One region of the Eubacterium sp. AM05-23 genome, then DNA from elsewhere that is predicted to be linked to it. Evidence: a T-box and tRNA genes for the amino acid it is inferred to sense, from the RefSeq annotation. Region 1 holds a T-box; the other holds one or more tRNA genes.
What was found. A T-box is a leader RNA that pairs with one kind of tRNA and senses whether it is charged. The one in region 1 lies ahead of thrS (threonine--tRNA ligase), so its partner is inferred to be a tRNA-Thr.
Positions count from the first base shown of each region.

Region 2: it encodes a tRNA-Thr, which carries the amino acid that the T-box ahead of thrS (threonine--tRNA ligase) is inferred to sense. The anticodon was not compared.

Region 1 covers NZ_QUDF01000005.1:185,792-189,216, forward strand. The annotation lists gene thrS (threonine--tRNA ligase) at 1-1,168, opposite strand, end outside; T-box leader at 1,263-1,469, opposite strand; gene DW091_RS08465 (DUF445 family protein) at 1,637-2,533, shown strand; gene DW091_RS08470 (FUSC family protein) at 2,711-3,425, shown strand, end outside.
Region 2 covers NZ_QUDF01000003.1:269,466-272,890, forward strand. The annotation lists gene folE (GTP cyclohydrolase I FolE) at 1-236, opposite strand, end outside; THF riboswitch at 344-436, opposite strand; gene DW091_RS05225 (folate family ECF transporter S component) at 534-1,289, opposite strand; THF riboswitch at 1,416-1,507, opposite strand; tRNA gene DW091_RS05230 (tRNA-Thr) at 1,725-1,800, opposite strand; gene DW091_RS05235 (hypothetical protein) at 2,527-2,793, shown strand; gene DW091_RS05240 (hypothetical protein) at 2,847-3,254, shown strand; gene DW091_RS05245 (gamma-glutamyl-gamma-aminobutyrate hydrolase family protein) at 3,367-3,425, shown strand, end outside.

The DNA.
Region 1 (3,425 bases):
GATCCATTGTCAAGAAAATGTGCGCGTCATCCTGAGTAAAGGTACGGACACGCATGAGGCCGTGGAGCGCACCGTGAAGTTCATGGCGGTGTACCTGTCCCAGCTCACCCATACGCAGTGGCAGCTCACGGTAGCTGTGCTGTCTCGTTTTGTAGACAAGCATGCCGCCCGGGCAGTTCATTGGCTTGACAGCAAACTCCTGTCCATCTATTTCAGTAAAATACATATTTTCCTTATAGTTGTCCCAGTGGCCTGAACGTCTCCACAGATCAGCGTTCAGCATAATCGGCGTCTTGATTTCCTTATAGCCTTTTTTCGCGTGCTCACTACGCCAGAAATTTTCAAGCTCATTTCGCAGAACCATTCCCTTAGGATGGAAAAACGGGAAGCCTGGTCCCTCTTCATGCATTGAGAAAAGGTCTAACTCCTTGCCCAGCTTACGGTGGTCACGTTTTTTAGCTTCTTCCAAGCGCTGTAAATACGCATCAAGCTCCGACTTTTTAGGGAAGGCAATCCCATAGACGCGCTGGAGCATCTTGTTATTGGCGTCGCCATGCCAGTAAGCGCCAGCAAGACTTAAAAGCTTAAAAGCCTTGATCTGAGATGCGTTTCGTATGTGTGGGCCAGCGCACAGGTCAGCCCATTCACCCTGTCCATAAAATGAAATAACCGCGTCCTCTGGGAGATTGTTAATCAGCTCGGTTTTATAGGTCTCACCCTCTGCCTCTGCCCATTTCAACGCATCCTCTCTGGATTTGGTGTAATACTCAATTTCGGGCGCTTCCTTAACAATTTTTTTCATTTCCTTTTCGATCTTTTCAAGGTCTTCAGGTGTCAAGGTATGCTCTAAGTCAATGTCATAGTAAAAACCATTGTCAATGGCTGGACCAATGGTTAACTGTGCTTCAGGCCATATCCGTTTGATTGCCTGAGCCATGAGATGGGATGCGGAATGCCAGAAAGCGTGCTTTCCGCCTTCAGAATCAAAGGTCAATAAATTTAATGTGCTGTCTTCCGTTATGGGCTTGCGGATATCTACCAGCTCACCATTTAATTCACCGGCCATTGTGTTGCGCGCCAGACCCTCACTGATATCCTTCGCCACATCATAAACAGTGATTCCAGGTTCATACTGTTTAACAGAACCGTCTTTTAAAGTTATGTTCATAAGATTACCTCCATAAAATTGATAAGTTTAGATTGATCAAATAAATATTTTTCTAAAATGGAACGAAATATCAAAAACGTCCCATTGTCATAGACAATGGGACGTTCGTCACGCGGTTCCACCCAAATTGGCATACATAGTATACCCACTCTGATGCTGATAACGGACAGCGCTCCGGTACTGCATTTGACAGCCAACTCGTGGGACGGTCTTCAGTTAAGGATTGGCTGCGGCAATCTCAGCACTATGCCTGCTCTCTGTAACCTTCGATTAACTTACTCTTCCCAGTCATCATCTTTATATGTTCAATTTATACACAGTATACCCCTAAACGCCGGAAGATTCAATACCTTTTTGAAATATTTATGTAAATTTAAATGATTTTAAGTTAAACTTGAGGATGGACATTTATAAGCGCCATCGTTATAATACTATAATAACCAATCATTCTATAAAGGAGCGATCATTTTGGATCTACACTTTTTAATCGGCCCTTTGGTCGGCGCCGTTATTGGCCTTATCACTAACGGGATTGCCATACGCATGTTATTCCGGCCACTGAAGCCTGTCAAAATTTTAGGTTGGACTCTTCCCTTCACGCCAGGGATCATTCCAAAAGAAAAAACGCGAATCGCAAAATCTGTGGGGGGCGTCATTGGCTCTACACTTGTAAATGAAGAGGTTCTGAGCCGCGGACTCCTGTCACCGGAAATGGATGCTAAAATCAATGGCTACATCGATTATAAAATTGAAGCCTACAAAGACAGCCCAATGACCATTCGCGAAATTATTATCCACTATACCGATGAAGAAAAAACAGAAGCGTTGGCGAATACAACCACTGAAAAAGCAACCGCGCTGCTTTTTCGTAAGGTATGCCAGATGGATGTCGGCGATATGATTGCCGATGCTGCGATGGATGAAATCAAAAATAATTCGTTATTTTCAGCTTTTTCTTTTATGGTCAGCGATAACACCATGATCGGCATCCGTGAAAAACTCAGAGATACTGTCAACAACATGATTTTTGAGCGCGGCGAGGAGATGATTGGCAATCTGGTAGACCGCGAGAGTCATGAAATATTGGATTACAGCATGGCTGAACTCTATGAGCGTTTTGGCTCAAGTGTGCCAAAGGTAAAGGAGAGTCTGCTTAAGGCCTATCACAATCTGGTCGAAAATAATTTATCCAAGGCTCTCACTGCTTTGGATATTCCCCAGTTAGTAGAAGATCAAATCAATGGATTTGACGTACTGGAAATGGAAAAAATTATTTTAAGCATCATGAAAAAAGAATTGAATGCCATCATATGGCTTGGTGGTCTGCTGGGTATGATTATGGGATTCATAATGAATTTCTTTTAAAGCAAAAAAACGGTTCTGGAAAAATGACAGAATCGTTTTTTTATTGCTTTATTTTTTTCCAAAGGGGTATTCTAAAAAGAAAAACCTTAAGGAGTGATTTCAATTCTAAAAGCCATCAAAAATTTCTTTAAAGCCTTACCCAAAACATTACCAGCCATTGTCTTCGGTTTATTTCTTATGGGAACTGTTACTCTGCTCTTTGGAAGAAACAACGCAGTTATCGCACTTGTTTTTCTTTTATACACCCAGACGATGGTTAAAAACCGTCTGTCCGTTGTCAATATGCTGCTCGATTCCATCTGGTTGGTTGGCTATGCTATTTTAGGAACTTTGGTCTCCATGCACTTTGTTACATTGATTACTATAGGATTTTTCCTGATTTTTTTTCTGATCTATGCCGATGCCAATGAGTTTTTGAAAACAAACTACTACATCCCCGGTATGGCGTTTATCCTTGTACAAATCAGCCCTAGAACACTGGCCGATCTTCCGATCCGTATTTTAGCACTCCTTTACTGCCTGGCGATCTGTATAACAATGAGTCTGATTCTGCAAAAACATCCCTCAAAACCCGCCTTTAATCCAATTGTAAAAGAAGCGCTCAACTGCGCTGGCGCAGGGTTTAAAATGCTGGGACAAAAAAGAAAATCTAAAGATGAAGCCGTTGATAAAAAGCTTGATGCCCTATCGCTGGAGCTTAGCAGCGATATTTATCCAGCTGTTTTCAGACAAATGGGCCTGATGAACGGCAGTCAAAAATATACCTATGGTTTGATGCTCTGCCTTGAACAGCTCGGGCAAGTACTACAATCCATCGGCACTTCTGAAAAAGCGCTTTCAGCCATTGATGAGATTCAGTTTTCTGTTTTAGGCGCACGGCTGGAAGCTGCGG
Region 2 (3,425 bases), on a different contig from region 1:
AAATGGTGTTCACACATGGAATAGAAAGGAATGTCCCGTTCAATGACAAGATCATTGGACTCGATGGTAAAAGATTTTGACAGGTGTTCTTCGGCTGTTTGCCCGATACCAGCAAAGATTTCTTCATACATTCTCGCAATACGGTCGGGTGTGTCTACAAGGCCCTCACGCTGGGGATCTTCGCCGATGGCTTCAATCAGCATAGTAACAGCTTCCATAATTTTTTCTTTGTTCATTTGTGTTCCTCCAATATTGAACGCTATAAATTATTAAAAATAAACACAAAAAGCACTGCTCGGTAAAAAGAGCAGTGCTTCCGCAACCTACAATCCCCATCGTAGGGCACAGCGGAAGCGATAAGACACCGCAATGACCTATTTTCGTTTAAAGGCAACTTCCCATCCTTTAACACTTCACGCGTCTTATCTACTCTGTTTATCATTAATTGTGTCTATCTTACCACTATTGCAATAGGTTTTCAATGATAAGATTTAGAAATATAAAAAGAGCTGTTTTTACACAGCTCCTGAAACCTATTTTTTTACAAATTTTGGCAATACCTTCAGTAATCCCACTAAGGCGATTGTGTAAAGTGGTATCAAGAAAATATTGGTGATAATCCGCGCGGGTAAAAGCACGGTTACTGCCTGACCATACAAAATGGTTAAAAACCAGGTGTTCAAAATAATGGAAGTTATCAGTTGGGTCACACTGACGATGAACAGAATATAGTCGCTTCGGTATTCTCCGAGCACCTCGGAACGCCTGACCGTGATGATGGGAAAGATCACAAAGCCGACCATTAAAGCAATAAACAACACTAAAACAAATGGATTCAGTGGTTCACCGGCATAGTAGATTGTGCTGTTTTCAAAGCTGAACAATCCGGTTAATACTAGAACACCAACAGACAACACGATAAAACCAAGGTTAAACCATTCCAGATGCTTGATCTCCTTTTTCCTTAACAGCATCCACAGCAGGCCGGGAATCAACCCTGTCAGGCCGCTGGCAACCGTGAAACCGAGAAAGAATGGACCGCCGGGCTTGATAAAAAAGCACAGCAGATCGGAAATAAAGCCGACGATAAAACCAGCGAGTGGCCCCAATAAAATGCCGGAAAGCATAATTGGGAGAGATGTCAGATTGATTCTGAGGGATGGAAAACCACCCAGAGGAATATACATCTCGAATAAAATTTTCAGCACAATGCTGATGGCAATAAGCAAACCACAATTGACGACCAGTTTCGTACGGGTGGTGCCACGGGATAAAGCATTACTTTTCATGAGAACCTCCTTCAATTTCTGAAAGTAATGCTTCCGCACGCCTACAACTATTGTATCCCGGAGGATAAGACTTGCCTGCATCTGTAGGACAGCCAGGCTCCCTGCGGACAGGGTTGTTGATTTGTACAAGCGGAAGCGACAAGGTACCGCAATGACCTATTTTCGTTTAAAGGCAACTTCCCATCCTTTAACACTTTACGCACCTTGTCTACTCTTTGTATTGATTAGCCCCATCATAGCACAGGTTTATATATTGTGCAATGATTTTTAAGGGTATTATTTAAACACTTACGATGGGGAAAAACGGCTGGTTATGCAGTTTTCAGGCAGGTAGAGAAAAGATTGTTTTTTATGTAAAGGTCTGTTGGGTAAATAAAGAGTATCACAATAAAAAAAGCGGGTCTACCAATTTGGTAAATCCGCCCTGCTTTTTAATGGAGCTGAAGAGGGGAATCGAACCCCTGACCTATTGATTACGAATCAATTGCGCTACCATCTGTGCCACTTCAGCTTAAGATTTCAGCTCTCATATGATAACACAATGGAGCTGTTTTGGCAATCCTTTATTTTCAATATCTGAGCTGCTTTTAAAAAAAAATGAATCCAGCGGCAATGCCTGGGTATATGCTTAAGATATAAAGTGAAAAAATGGAAAAGGGGTTTAAAAAATGAATTACTTACAGTTGCTTGAACACTCAGAAAAGGAAAGAAACGACGCGCTTCTGTCTTTGGATTTGAACCGAATTAAGGTTTATTGTATAAAATTTGGGCTATTTATTCCAGATAATGATAATGTCTTTTGAGAAAGTGTACATAAAGCGGTCTTGCAGATAAGAGACGCAGACGTTGAGCAAAGAGAAAAGTCCAGAAGATGTCTCAGAGAAAACGGCGCTTCACTTGAATGTAGTTTTATGCCTTGAACAAAAGCTGTATCAAGTGAAGGTCGGCTAGACCTCTCAGTTATTGAACAGCGAGATCCATTGAACTAGAATCGAAACATAGTATAGCGAAATGAGTGGAGCAAGTCAAGTGAATAAATCAAAAAATCATTGTTTATAAAACCAGTAAAGTCATAAAAGGATTGAAGTCAATAATTTTAATTCCCTGCAACGTATTTGAGGTGGTTCAGGATAAATATTTCCGGAGAGATTCCCGTCTTTTTATTGATAAAGAGCGGCTAAAGTGGTAAAATAAGTCTATAAATGTATTGAATGATATAGAATGAGGTGGAAAAAGGATGGATGCTTACGCAGCAGAGAAAATTGCGACAAGAAAGTTTATAGAGCATATAGGACAGGAGTTCCTTCGTCAGAATACGAAGAATATGACTTCCAGCTCTGAAACGATAGGAAATATTTTTAAAATCACTTGGAAAATGGATGATGTAAACGCCGATGAGGTTTTGACAACAGGCGACGAAAAGAATGAAACGCAGTTTGTCAGTATAACTGTTGATATGGAAAACGGCGAGGTCCAGGTAGTAGAGGATACAACAACCGAATAAAAAGGTCCCGGTTCGCCGGGATTTTTTCAGGTATAAACAGACAGGAGAAAACGATGCTGAAAAATGACTATTTGATGGAAATGATTGGAGCTATGTGCCGGGCGGTCAGTGAAATAATTTTCAAGCGGTCAAAAAAAGAATATGCAGAGTGCCACTCATTGGCCAATGACCAGTATCAAAGCCTTCTGGGCATGTCGCTTGATATGATTCTCAGTCTGCCATCGGAAACCGTTTTTGATCTGCTTGGAAACTTTGGAGAGGTCGAGCCTAAAAAGGTACTGACTCTTGTGGATCTTCTAAAAGAGGACAGCGAGGTTTTCAGGGCAGAAGCGAACGACGCCACCGCAGACGCCATCCGTGAAAAATGCGAGGATCTTTTAAATCTGCTGGATCGTTACGACCTGGACGATGAGGCTCTGGCTGAGTTGGACAAACGTATGGTGGATTTTGGGATTGACTGATAAAGAAAAGGCTTGTTATTTTAAAGATTTTGGGGTAATATTATTTTAAAGTATTTCAATGGCGAAAGCTTGAGGAAATACTTTTTTTATATTTTGTTTGGAGGAAAACAGAATGGAAAAAAAACCTAAAATAGGGGTACTACCCCTTTATGATACAAAACAGGCAAGCAA